DNA from 3 places in the Actinoplanes sichuanensis genome. Region 2 is predicted to be linked to each of the others. Evidence: riboswitches for the same ligand, from Rfam matches in the RefSeq annotation. Region 2 holds a riboswitch; each other region holds the start of a gene.

Region 1 (4,436 bases), 970 kb from region 2:
ACGTAGTTGGCCGCCAGGACCGCCGACGCGGTCGCCGCCGCCAGACCGTCCGGGCCCATCATCCGGATGTACGCCCACGAGATCGGCAGAATGCCGGCTGAACCGTGCGCCGCCGCCGACACCGCGTGGTGATCGCCCGACTCGAGCGGGTCACCGGGCAGGAACTCGGCCAGATGCGCGCCGACCGCGACCGGGCCGACACCGGGGCCGCCGCCGCCGTGCGGGATGCAGAACGTCTTGTGCAGGTTCAGGTGCGACACGTCGGCGCCGAACTTGCCCGGCCGGGCGTAGCCGACCAGCGCGTTCAGGTTCGCGCCGTCCACGTACACCTGGCCGCCGGCCGCATGCACCTTCGCGCACAGGTCCGCGATGCTCGTCTCGTAGACGCCGTGGGTCGACGGGTAGGTCACCATGATCGCGGAGAGCTGGTCACGGTGCTTCTCGATCTTGGCGTCCAGGTCGGTGAGGTCGACGTTGCCGTCGGCGTCGCACGCGACCACGACGACCCGCATACCGGCCATCACGGCGCTGGCCGCGTTGGTGCCGTGCGCGCTCGACGGGATCAGGCAGACGTCACGGTGGGCCTCGCCGCGGGAACGGTGGTAGCCGCGAATCGCCAGCAGACCGGCCAGCTCACCCTGCGAACCGGCGTTCGGCTGGACGCTGACCGCGTCGTAACCGGTGATCTCGGCGAGCCACTGCTCCAGCTGGGCGACCAGGTGCTCGTAGCCCTCGACCTGGTTGCGCGGCGCGAACGGGTGGATGTTCGCGAACTCCGGCCAGGTGACCGCCTCCATCTCGGCGGTGGCGTTCAGCTTCATCGTGCACGAGCCCAGCGGGATCATGCCACGGTCCAGCGCGTAGTCACGGTCCGAGAGTCTGCGCAGGTAGCGCAGCATGCTGGTCTCGGAGTGGTGGGTGTTGAAGACCGGGTGCGTCAGGTACTCCGAGGTACGGGCCAGCGGGCGGGCGCCGCACTCGGCCGGCGTCGCCACCGGAACACCGAAGGCGGCCAGGACGGTCGCCACGTGCGCGTCGGTCGTGGTCTCGTCGGTGGAGATCGACACCCGATCGGCGTCCACCAGCAGCAGGTCGACACCGTCGGCGGCGGCCGCCTCGGCGATCCCGGCGGCACGGCCGGGAACGATCGCGGTGACGGTGTCGAAGAACGCGTCCGAACCGATCTCGATCCCGGCGGCGGTCAACGAACCGGCCAGGGTCAGCGCATGGCCGTGCACCCGCTTCGCGATGGCACGCAGACCGGCCGGGCCGTGGTAGACCGCGTACATACTCGCCATCACGGCCAGCAGCACCTGCGCGGTGCAGATGTTCGACGTCGCCTTCTCCCGGCGGATGTGCTGCTCACGGGTCTGCAGCGCCAGCCGGTAGGCCCGGTCGCCGTCGGCGTCCTTGGAGACGCCGACCAGACGGCCGGGCAGCGACCGCTCCAGGCCGGCGCGCACGGCCAGGTATCCGGCGTGCGGGCCGCCGAACCCCAGCGGCACACCGAACCGCTGCGTGGTGCCGGCGGCGATGTCCACACCGATCTCGCCCGGAGCCCGCAACAGCGTGAGGGCCAGCAGGTCGGCCGCGGCCGTGACCAGGGCACCCTTGGCGTGGGCGGCCTCGACCAGGGCGGCGTGGTCGCGCACCGCACCGGAGGCGCCCGGGTACTGCAGGTGCAGACCGAAGAAGTCCTCGGGCAGTTCGTCGCTCTCGACGTCGACCAGGACCACGTCGATGCCGAGCGGTTCGGCCCGGGTGCGCAGCACCGACAGGGTCTGCGGGAACGTGTCGGCGTCCACCGCGTACACGTTGCTCTTGCTCTTGGACGCGCGCCGGGCCAGCGTCATCGCCTCGGCGACCGCGGTCGCCTCGTCCAGCATCGACGCGTTCGCCGTGGTCAGCCCGGTCAGGTCGGTGACCACGGTCTGGAAGTTGAGCAGCGCCTCGAGGCGGCCCTGGCTGATCTCCGGCTGGTACGGCGTGTAGGCCGTGTACCACGCCGGGTTCTCCAACACGTTCCGCTTGATCACCGCGGGCGTGAAGGTGTTGTAGTAGCCCAGGCCGATCATCGGGGTGGCGAGCACGTTGCGGTCGGCGATCGACCGCAGCTCGGCGATCGTCTGCTCCTCGGAGATCCCGGCCGGGAGATCAAGCTCACCGTGGAAGCGGATCGACTCGGGGATCGCGGCGTCCATCAGCTGCTCGACCGAGCCGTAGCCGATCGCCTTCAGCATGGTGGTCTGCTCGTCGGTGTCCGGGCCGATGTGCCGGGAAACGAACGGGGACGTCATTGGCGACTCCTGGCGTGAGAAGGTCAAGAAGCAACCTCCCCCTCTGTCATACCCCGATCGCGGGCATTTCAGAGTTGCCAACCTGCGCGGTCCTTTTGCCTGAAAGTTTCCGGGGAGGATTTGCCTCTTCGGCGCCGCGTCAGCGGACTCTCCCGCGCTGGGAACCAACCTACCAGCGCCCATGGGGAAGATCGGGAGTCCTAGGGTGTGCGATGTGACGTACTTCCCTGCCGCCGACCGCTACGCCGACATGATCTACCGGCGTGCTGGTCGCAGCGGTCTCAAGCTTCCCGCCATCAGCCTGGGCCTCTGGCACAACTTCGGTGCCGGCCGGCCCGCCGACCGGCAGGCCGACATCGTCCGCCGGGCCTTCGACCTCGGCGTGACGCACTTCGACCTGGCCAACAACTACGGGCCGCCGCCGGGCAGTGCCGAGACCAACTTCGGACGCATCCTGGCCGCCGACTTCCGGGCGCACCGCGACGAGATGATCATCTCGACCAAGGCCGGTTACACCATGTGGGACGGCCCGTACGGCGACTGGGGCTCCCGCAAGTACCTGGTCTCGTCGCTGGACCAGTCCCTGCAGCGGATGGGCCTGGACTACGTCGACGTCTTCTACCACCACCGGCCCGACCCGGAGACCCCGCTCGAGGAGACGATGTCCGCGCTCGACGCGATCGTCCGCTCCGGCAAGGCCCTCTACGTCGGCATCAGCAACTACAAGAGCACCCAGGCCGCGCAGGCCGCCGGGATCCTGCGGGAGCTGGGCACGCCGCTGCTGATCCACCAGCCGTCCTACTCGATCCTCAACCGGTGGATCGAGCACGACCGGCTGCTGGACACCCTCGAGGACGCCGGGGCCGGGTGCATCGCGTTCAGTCCGCTGCAGCAGGGCCTGCTCACCGACCGCTACCTGACCGGCATTCCGGACGACTCGCGGATCCGGACCAGTGTGTTCCTCAACGAGAGCGCCCTCGACGGCAAGACCCTGGCCCGGCTGCACGCGCTCAACGACATCGCCAAGCGGCGCGGGCAGACGCTCGCCCAGTTGGCGCTGGCGTGGGCGCTGCGCGACCAGCGGATGACCAGCCTGATCATCGGCGCGTCGAGCGTGCCGCAGCTGGAGAACAACGTGGCCGCGCTGAACAACCTGTCACTCGACCAGAGCGAGCTGGACGAAATCGACGCGACGGTCCTTGATCTCTAGCCGTATCCTCCGGCCTCATGATCGAGCTCGTTGAACGGCACACGGCCCTGGCGGTCGTGGTCGGCTCCCGCGCCTATGGACTGGACGGGCCGGAGTCGGACCACGACCGTCGGGGTGTGTTCGTGGCGCCGACCCGCGACTTCTGGACCCTCGACAAGCCGCCCACCCACCTGGACGGGCCGGCCGAGGAGCAGTTCTCGTGGGAGATCGAGCGGTTCTGCACGCTCGCGCTGCAGGCCAACCCGACGGTTCTCGAGGTGCTGTGGTCGCCGCTGGTCACTTCTCGCAACTCCGACGGTGACGCGCTCGTCGGAGTCCGGAGCGCGTTCCTGTCCCGGCGGGTCGCCGAGACCTACGGCAGCTACGCGCGCGACCAGCTCACCAAGGTCGCCAACCGGCACGAGAAGACCGGGGAGATCAACTTCAAACAGGCCATGCACATGGTACGGCTACTGATGGCCGGCGTTCATGTGCTGCGTACCGGTGAGGTGCTGGTCGACGTCTCGGACCGGCGGGAGGAACTCCTGTCGATCAAGCGCGGCGAACGCCCCTGGGCCGAGGTGTCCGAGTGGGCCGGCCGGCTCCAGGACGAACTCGCCGACGCGGCCGCCTCCACGAGACTCCCCCAAGCCCCGGACCGGGCCGCTGTGGACCGGGTGCTCGTGGCCGTACGAGAAAGGAATCTCGGATGACCACCGTCGTGCCGGAGTGGGCCGCGGACGCCGCCACCGACCTGCCGTATCCCCTGGTCTTCGCGACCGTGAGCGGCGCGCATCTGTACGGGTTCGCCTCCGTCGACTCCGACCTGGACCTGCGCGCCTCGCACATCCTGCCGGCGCACGAGGTGGTCGGTCTGCGCACCGGCCCGGACACCCTCGAACGGTCCGGCATCCGCGACGGCGTCGAACTCGACGTGGTCAGCCACGACC
Region 2 (4,436 bases):
CGCCGACTCCGGCGCAGACCGTGCCCGGCGGCGCGGCGTCGAACAGCTCCCGGCCGAGCCCGGCCAGCCCGGTGACCACCGTGTCCAGGTCGACGCCGGTGCGGGGCCGGGGTGTCTCCCGCCGGTCCAGGATGGTGCCGCCGAGCCCGACCCGGGCCGCGACCAGACGGTCCACCGCCACGTCGAAGGCGAGCACGAACACCCGACCGGTCTCCGGCCGGACCACGAACGACGGCCGCCCGGCGCCCAGCACCTCTTCCGGGTTTTCCTCGCGGACCAGGCCGGCAGCGGCGAGCTCGCTGGTCAGGGCCAGGATGGTGCTGCGGTTGACGCCCATCCGCTCGGCGAGGGCGGCGCGGGACAGCGGGCCGTTCAGGTGTACGTGACGCAACAGCGTGCCCAGGCTCGCACGGTGTCTGCTCACTGCGGGTGTGTCCTTACCGGTGGGGATCCCCACCCTACCCACACCCGGGACACATCGTCAGGCGGCGATCTCGAAGGCGCCCTTGCCCCGGTTCTTCGCCCGGTACATCGCCTGGTCGGCCAGGTTCAGCAGGTGCGACGCGTCGCCGGTGGCGGCGGCCGCGGCGCCGATACTGGCCCGGACCGTGACGACGCCGCCACCCGGCAACGGGCAGGGCGCGTCGACGGCGGCGATGATCCGGTCGGCCACGGCCGGTAACGCACCGGACGGCGGACGGTCGAGCAGGATGGCGAACTCGTCACCGCCGAGCCGGGCGACCAGGTCGTCGGGGCCGACCGCGGCACGCAGGCGGGCCGCCGTCTCGACCAGCACCGCGTCGCCGGCGGCGTGGCCGTACCGGTCATTGACGGGTTTGAAGTCATCAAGATCGATGAGCAGCACCCCGGCCGGTCCGGACCCGTCCAGGGACGTCTCCAGCCGGTCCAGGAAGCAGGCCCGGTTGGCCAGGCCGGTGAGGCTGTCGGTGAACGCCATGGCGTGCAGCCGCCGGGTGAGGCTGTCACGTTCGGCGAGCAGCCGCGCGTTGTCGATGAACGCGGTCAGCTGCCGGACCACGACGATGCCCGTGCAGAGCACGGCCCCGGCCTGCAGGGCCCAGGCCCGAAGATCCAACCCCCGGGTCAACAGGACCGCGATCAACAGGACGTGGATGCCGGCCAGGGCGAGATAGGGCATCGGGCTGTACGGACGACGCCGCGCGACCGGTGCCGCGACCCGCCCGGACCGGAACCGGCGGTACTGCAGCCACGCCGCGATCAGCAGCATCGCGTGACAGGTCAGGCTGAGCGCGAAGACCGGACCGGGACGCCCGGCCCGGGCCAGTTCCGGACCCAGCGTGCGGGCCAGACTCTCCAGGGTTCCGGCGACCGGCCCCATCACGCCGATGTGCCAGCGGAACGGCGCCGCCCCGCTGAGGTAGAGCCGGCCGACCACGAACGCCAGCAGCATCGCGACCACCGGGGCGGCCACCCCGACGACCTGCCCGGCGGCGAACGAGCCGGTCATCGTCCAGTACAGGCCGGCCGCCCCGACCGCGGTCACCACGGTGGCCAGATCGAGGTGGTAGCAGAGCCGCTCCCGGGCCGAGCGGTGCGGCAGCGGATAGGTGGCGATCACCCCGATCACCACCGCGCCGCCCGCGGCCAGGGCCACCGTCCGCGGGATGCCGGTGCCGGTGAGCGCCGACGACGACGTCGGGTCGGCCAGGGTGGTGGCCACCTGGATCCAGTCGGCCACGCTGAACATCGCACCGGCGGCCACGAAGGCGCGCCAGAACCGACGTTCCGAGGTGGGGTCCGGCATCAGGCGGACCGCGCGGTACGCGTACCAGGTCATCGCCGTGGCGAACACCGCCACGGCGAGCCAGCAGAGGACCGCGAGCATCGCCGTACCGCCCCACGGCACCAGGAAGGCGACGCTGAGCAGCGCGGTCAGCGAGACGACGACCACCGGTAGGAATCGATTCCCGGGAGTGACCTGGCCGCCGGGGTCGGCGGCGTCGGCCGGCGCGATGGTGTTCATCGGAGGCCCCATCGTCACGAGGCGGGCACAATTGAGAGCCGACCCACAGACCGCCGTGCGGTAGGGTCCTGGAACAGGTGACGACAGCACAACCGAATACTTCGCCGCGACCCCGCCGCGGGAGAGTCCTCGCAGGTCAGCGAGGCGCCGAAGGAGCAACTTCTCCCTCAGAATCTCTCAGGCCCCAGTACCGCGACGGTCAGGCGACTCTGGAAAGTCAGCTCTTTACGAGGAGCTGCGCCCACGGTGCAAGCCGCCCTTCCCGGCGGTGAACCTCTCAGGCAGAGATGACAGAGCGAGGGAGGCCCGACCCGACAAGGAGCCTCCGTTGCGAAACACCGCCCTGCACCACGTCCATCAGTCTCTCGGCGCCGCGATGACCGGTTTCGCCGGCTGGTCCATGCCGCTGCGGTACGGCAGTGACCTGGGCGAGCACCACACCGTCCGGACCGGCGCCGGACTGTTCGACCTCGGTCACATGGGCCAGATCGAGGTGACCGGCCGAGACGCCGCCGCGTTCCTGGACCACGCGCTGGTGGGCCGGCTGTCGAAGGTCGCGGTGGGCCGGGCGAAATACACCATGCTGTGTCACACCACCGGCGGGGTCCTCGACGACCTGGTCGTCTACCGACTGGCCGAGGACCGGTTCCTGGTGGTCGCGAACGCCGCCAACGCCGCCGTGGTCCGGGCGATGCTCGGTGAGCACTCGGGTGGTTACACCGTCGGGATCGCTGATGCGGACCGGTCACTGATCGCGGTGCAGGGCCCGCAGGCGGTCGACGTGGTCGGCGCGCACCCGGACCTGCGTTACTACGGCATCAAGGCGGAGCGGCTCGCCGGGCGGGACGTGCTGCTGGCCCGCACCGGATACACCGGCGAGGACGGCTTCGAGATCTACTGCGCGAATGAGGACGCCGAGGCGATCTGGGCGTGGGCGACCGGCCGGGGTGCCGTCCCGTGTGGGCTGGCCTGCCGAGACACCCTGCGCCTGGAGGCCGGCATGCCGCTGTACGGCCACGAGCTCACCCTGCGCACCACCCCGTTCGACGCCGGTCTGGGTCGTGTCGTCGCCCTCGACAAGACCGACTTCGTCGGCGCCGCCGCCCTCCGCGCCGCCACCCCGCGGCGCCTGCTCGCCGGGCTGGTCACCAAGGGCCGCCGCTCGCCACGGGCCGGTCACGTGGTCCTCGACCCGGACACCGGCGAGCGCATCGGTGAGGTGACCAGCGGCGTGCCCTCCCCCACGCTGGGTCACCCGATCGCGATGGCCTACCTCCCGGCCGACCGCACCGAACCCGGCACCCGGGTCCTCGTCGACATCCGCGGCGCCCGCGAAGAGGCCGAGGTCGTCGCGCTGCCGTTCTACCGCCGGCAGGGCTGAGCCGTGACCGTGTCCGTCTTCGATCTGTTCTCGATCGGCATCGGCCCGTCCAGCTCGCACACCGTCGGCCCGATGCGCGCGGCCCGGCTCTTCACCGGCCACCTGACCGGAATCGACGGGGTGGCGACCGTACGCGCCGAACTGTTCGGTTCGCTCGGCGCGACCGGGCACGGCCACGGCACCCCGCGGGCGGTGCTGCTCGGCCTGCAGGGCGAGGATCCGGAGACGGTCGACACCACGCTCGAACCGTCCGCCGACGCGACCGCGTTCGAGGTCGACGTGGTGCTGCACCGGCGGCGGGCGCTGCCCGGCCATCCCAACGGCATGCGCTTCACCGCGCTCGCCGCCGACGGCGCCGAACTGCTGACCAAGACCTACTTCTCGGTCGGCGGCGGGTTCGTCCTGGCCGACGGCGCATCGGGGGTACGCCCGGAGCAGGTGGCCGTCCCGCACCCGTTCTCCTCCGGCGTCGAGCTACTGGAACTCGCCCGGTCCACGGGGCTGTCGATCTCCCGGATGATGCTGCTCAACGAGTCGGTACGGCGGCACACGGCCGAGGTGTCGGCCGGGCTGCTCGGCATCTGGCGGGTGATGAACGACTGCATCGACGACGGGCTGCGCGCGGAGGGCGTACTCCCCGGGGGTTTGAAGGTCCGTCGCCGGGCCGCACTGACCGCCCGCAAGCTGACCGCCGACGGTGATCCGATGGAATGGCTGACCGTTTTCGCCATGGCGGTCAACGAGCAGAACGCGGCCGGCGGGCGGGTGGTGACCGCGCCCACCAATGGTGCCGCCGGGATCATTCCGGCCGTGCTGCGCTACTACCGGACCTTCGTGCCCGGCGCCGACGACGAGGGCGTGGTGCGTTTTCTGCTGGCCGCCGGGGCGATCGGGCATCTGTTCAAGGAGAACGCGTCGATCTCCGGGGCCGAGGTGGGTTGTCAGGGTGAGGTCGGTTCGGCGTGCGCGATGGCCGCGGCCGGGCTCGCCGAGGTGCTCGGTGGGACGCCGGAGCAGGTGGAGAACGCCGCCGAGATCGGCATGGAACAC
Region 3 (4,436 bases), 2.4 Mb from region 2:
GAGCACCGTGTCGGCGCGGTGCCGGCGCTGCGCCGAGAGGCCCTCCTCGGCGGTGGCCACCGCGTGGGCGGTGTACCCCTCGTCCTCCAGGGCCATCGCCAGCGACAGGCGGATCCGGTCGTCATCCTCGATCAGCAGTACCGCGCTCATGGCGTCAATCCTGTCGCGCGGAACGCTGATCGGCCCGTTTGTCACGCAACTGTCATGGTTGCGGGAAACTTCCGCAGATCGGGGCGGGCAGTCTGGCGGACATCGAACGAGGAGGGAGTCCGCCTTGACCGGGCTGAGTCTGATCGCGGCCGTGACAGTCGGCGCCGTCATCGGTGTCGCCGGGCGGATGTTGGCGGCCCGCTGCCGTACCGTGCCGGTGTGGTTGCCGCCCGCGGCCGGGGTGGCCGCCGCCGTCCTGGCGACCGTGCTCACCCGGATGGCCTCCGTCGGCGAGCCGGGGCCGACCCTCGTCGAGTTCGTGCTGCAGGTGCTGTTCGCGGTCGCCGGTGTGACCGCGGTCGCGCTGACCGCCGAGCGGCCGGGCACCCCGACGTCGGAGAAGCTGCGATGAGCGGGCGCCCGCCGCGGGTGATCGTGCTGCCGACCGATCTGGATCAGCACCTGGCCGACGAGGTGCGGCCGGCCATCACCGAGGCGGCCGAATCCGGCCGGGACTTGGTGATCGACATGGGCGGTTCCGGAACCATCGACCCGGCGGGGCTCGGGCTGCTGGTCCGTGCGCACCGGTCGGCTCGGCAGAACGGGGCGACGTTGTGCCTGGTCGCGCCGTCGCGATTCGTGCTCACCGTGCTGCACACGATGCGGCTGGACGGGGTGTTCCCGATCTACCCGGACGAGGCGACGGCGGTGTCCGACCTGGCCCGGCCCGCCGTGGGGGTCTAGTGTCTGACCCGAGCGGCGGGATCTCCGGCGCGCCGCTTCGTGACCGGGTGCCTGATGACGACTTTGACCGCGCAGTTCGACGTACCCATCGGGGTGGACTCACCCCGTACCTCCCGCAAGGCTGTCCTCGCCGTGCTCGGCGTCTGGGGTTATGTCGACGAGGCCTGGACGGACGACCTGTCGGTGGTGGTCAGCGAGCTGGTGACCAACGCGGTACAGCACGGTGCGGGCTCGGTGGTGATCGGCGTCGAGGCGAATGGGCCGCAGGTGGTCCTCTCGGTCGCCGACGGTTCGGCGGTCGTGCCGCGCCGCCGCGAGCCGGACGGGCGCGGTGGCCGCGGACTGCTGCTCGTGGAGGCGCTGACCCGCCGGTGGCACGTCGAGGAACATGAGGGCGGCAAGCGGGTACGGGCGGAGTTGCGCCTCTACCCCGACGGCGACGGTCCGGGCCGGGAGGATCAATGAGGATCACCTCGCAGTACGCCGACGGTGTGGCCCGGCTGCGCCTCTGCGGTGAGCTCGACATGTCGACCACCCAGCATCTGCACGACCAGGTCAGCGCGGCGATGGCCGTCGCCCGGCTGAGTCGCCTGGTGATCGACGCCGTCGACCTGGACTTCTGCGACTCGTCCGGGATCCAGGCGCTGGTGCAGACCCGGTCGAAGGCCACCCAGCAGGGCGTCACGTTCCAGCTGACCAACACACACGGGGTGACCCGCCGGGCGCTGCAGATCACCGGGGTCCTCGACGTGCTCAGCGGTTAGATCACTCGATAGCGGCGATGTCGGCGGCCTCGTCCGGGTCCGGTTCGGACGTGTCGAGGAACGCCCGCAGCACCTCGACGGCGACGTCCGGCGCCAGCCGTTTCAGGCTCATGGCCAGTACGTTCGCGTCGTTCCAGAGGCGGGCGCCGCGGGCGATCCAGGGGTCCCAGGCCAGGGCGGCCCGAACCCCCGGGACCTTGTTGGCGGCGATCGCCGTGCCGGTGCCGGTCCAGCACATCACCACGCCGTAGTCGGCCCGCCCGTCGACCACCGACCGGCCGACGAACCGGCCCAGGTCGGGCCAGGACTCGGCGGCCTCCGGCCGGATCACCTCGTGGCCGTCCTCGGACAGGGCGGCCACCACGGCCCGGGTGGTCTCGTTCTCGTCGTCACTGGCGAACGCGATCCGCATCCGCCCCACCCTAGTGCGCCACCGCGGGCGGCCCGCCTCTCCGGCGACCCGCGGCTTGCCGTTGCGGCGACCCGCGGCTGGCCGTTGCGGCGACCCGCGGCTTGCCGTTGCGGCGGCCCGCGGCTTGCCTTTGCGGCGGCGCACCAGGCGAAGGTGGCCGACGTCAGCCCGCGGCGCTCACCAGCTCCTGGTAGGCGGCCTCGTCGAGGGTTTCCGGGACGCTGGTGACTCGGAGCCGGAACAGCCAGCCCGCGCCGTACGGATCGGTGTTGATCAGGCCGGGCTCGTCGCCGAGGGCGGTGTTCACCTCGACGATCTCGCCGTCGGCGGGAGCGTACACCTCACTCACCGACTTGGTGGATTCGAGTTCGCCGGCCGGATCGCCCGCGGTGACGGTCGTGCCGATCTCCGGGAGGTCGACGTAGATGACGTCGCCGAGCGCGTCGGCGGCGAACGCGGTGATACCGACGGTGGCGATCTCGCCGTCGGTCAGCCATTCGTGATCTTTGGTGAAACGCATTTCGGAGAGGCTCCTTCGGTACGGGTGAGGGCCTCCCTCGCTCTGTCACGGGTGCCTGAGAGGTTCACCGCCGGGGCGGCTTGCACCTTGGGCGCAGCCCTGGTCGGGGCTGACTTTCCAGAGTCGCCTGACCGTTGCGGTACGTGGGCCTGAGAGATTCTGAGGGAGAAGTTGCTCCTTCGGCGACCCGCCCGAGGGTGGGTGCTCTCCCGCAGCGGCACAGCGGCGAAGTATGGACTTGTGGCCCGGGAAAGCTATCCGGAACCGCCCGAACCGGTCAAGATCGACGGCATGGATGTCGCCCGCACCGCCCCCACCGCGGCGGATGTCGCCCGCAGCTTCCCCACCGCGTCGGATGTCGCCCACACCTTTCTCACCGAAGTGGACGCCCGGCGGCCGGCGGTCCTGACCGGGCTGTTCCTGCACGGTTCGCTGTGCTGGGGCGAGTTCTTCCCCGGTAGTGACGTCGATTTCGTCGGCGTGTGGGCCCAGCCACCGGACCACGCCGCCCTCGCCGAGGCGCACACCGCGACGAAGGCCCGCCACCCGGAGGTCGTCTTCGACGGTTTCCACTGCTCGGCCGACGATCTGGCCGGCTCGGCACTGCGGGTGGGCCGGCGGCCGGTGTTCTACCAGGGCGAGTTCGATCCGGGCGGGACGATCGACATCAATCCGGTGACCTGGCACGAACTCGCCGAACGGGCCGTCGTCATCCGCGGCGAACTGCCCCCGATCCACACCGACCACGCCGGACTGTGGGACTTCACCCGCGACAACCTCGACACGTACTGGCGGGGCCACATCCCGGCGATCGAGGACGCCGGTGTCGAGTTGCTCGGACAGCACGATCCGTCCATCGCGTGGGTCGTGCTCGGTGTCGCTCGCCTGCATCACCTCCTGGCCACCGGCGAACTGACCTCCAAGAGCGGAGCCGGCCGTTACATCACCGGCTCTCTGGACCCGCGCTGGAGCCGGCTGGCCGACGAGGCCCTGCGAATCCGCGAACGTCCCCGGGACCCGACCCGTTACGACGTGCCGACGCAACGTGGCGAGGAGACGCTCGCCTTTCTACGCTGGACGGTCGACGACGGCATGAGCCTCGATCGCGAAGGACAGATACGCCCCTGACCGCTCCCGGGCCTGGAACCCGAGCCGCGTGAGGATCCGCACCGACCGTTGATTGGTCGCGGCCGCGGCGGCCCGGATCTCACGCAGCCGCAGAACGGTGAAGCCGTAGTCGAGGCCGGCGGCGGCCGCGCCGAGGCCGAGCCCTCGCCCCCAGCGGTCGCGACCTCCGATGACGAAGCCGAGCTCCCGGTGGTCGACCTCCACACCGTGCAGGTCGACGTAGCCGACCAGTTCGCCGCCGACGACCGCGCCGAGGCGGATGAGGTCGGGTGGCGGCGTCTGGATGAGGCGCCTGTGGTGCTGCTCGTGATCCTGGCGGGTCCATCCGGCGGCCCGGGCGAACTCGGGATCCGACGCCCACCCGGTGATGACCGCGGCGTCCGCGGCGACCAGGGCTCGCAGCGTGACCGGCGGGGTGGGCGTCATCGGGGCTCCTACTTCGGCAGGGTGGTGTAGTCGGCGGTCAGGTAGGTCTCGTAGCCGATCACCGCGGGGGCCCGGACGTCGAGTTTGCCGGTGTCGGTGGGCAGCATCTGCTCGTAGCCGAGTAGCGCGCCGGTGGCCTGGTCGACGATCAGGGTGTGGCGGGTCGGCAGGCCGCTGTGGTCGGAGGTGATCGAGAACGCGGCGCCCGCCCGGCCCGCGCGGTCGGTGACCGTGCCGTCGTAGGTGAGCCCGGGTAGCCGGGCGACGATCCGCAGCAGTTCGGCACGGGTGG

The links. Region 2 has a riboswitch for glycine ahead of gcvT (glycine cleavage system aminomethyltransferase GcvT). Riboswitches for the same ligand answer to the same signal wherever they lie in the genome.
Region 1: another riboswitch for glycine. It lies ahead of gcvP (aminomethyl-transferring glycine dehydrogenase); the one in region 2 lies ahead of gcvT (glycine cleavage system aminomethyltransferase GcvT).
Region 3: another riboswitch for glycine. It lies ahead of gcvH (glycine cleavage system protein GcvH); the one in region 2 lies ahead of gcvT (glycine cleavage system aminomethyltransferase GcvT).

Annotation. Positions count from the first base shown of each region.
Region 1 covers NZ_AP028461.1:2,319,026-2,323,461, reverse strand. The annotation lists gene gcvP (aminomethyl-transferring glycine dehydrogenase) at 1-2,297, opposite strand, end outside; glycine riboswitch at 2,375-2,462, opposite strand; gene mgrA (L-glyceraldehyde 3-phosphate reductase) at 2,512-3,507, shown strand; gene Q0Z83_RS10275 (nucleotidyltransferase domain-containing protein) at 3,525-4,199, shown strand; gene Q0Z83_RS10270 (nucleotidyltransferase domain-containing protein) at 4,196-4,436, shown strand, end outside.
Region 2 covers NZ_AP028461.1:1,352,558-1,356,993, reverse strand. The annotation lists gene Q0Z83_RS05875 (ROK family transcriptional regulator) at 1-424, opposite strand, end outside; gene Q0Z83_RS05870 (GGDEF domain-containing protein) at 482-2,005, opposite strand; glycine riboswitch at 2,114-2,208, shown strand; glycine riboswitch at 2,213-2,301, shown strand; gene gcvT (glycine cleavage system aminomethyltransferase GcvT) at 2,334-3,386, shown strand; gene Q0Z83_RS05860 (L-serine ammonia-lyase) at 3,390-4,436, shown strand, end outside.
Region 3 covers NZ_AP028461.1:3,711,706-3,716,141, forward strand. The annotation lists gene Q0Z83_RS16895 (response regulator transcription factor) at 1-150, opposite strand, end outside; gene Q0Z83_RS16900 (GlsB/YeaQ/YmgE family stress response membrane protein) at 275-562, shown strand; gene Q0Z83_RS16905 (STAS domain-containing protein) at 559-894, shown strand; gene Q0Z83_RS16910 (ATP-binding protein) at 949-1,359, shown strand; gene Q0Z83_RS16915 (STAS domain-containing protein) at 1,356-1,658, shown strand; gene Q0Z83_RS16920 (RpiB/LacA/LacB family sugar-phosphate isomerase) at 1,660-2,070, opposite strand; gene gcvH (glycine cleavage system protein GcvH) at 2,234-2,590, opposite strand; glycine riboswitch at 2,631-2,713, opposite strand; glycine riboswitch at 2,718-2,812, opposite strand; gene Q0Z83_RS16930 (hypothetical protein) at 2,882-3,718, shown strand; gene Q0Z83_RS16935 (GNAT family N-acetyltransferase) at 3,659-4,144, opposite strand; gene Q0Z83_RS16940 (CU044_5270 family protein) at 4,153-4,436, opposite strand, start outside.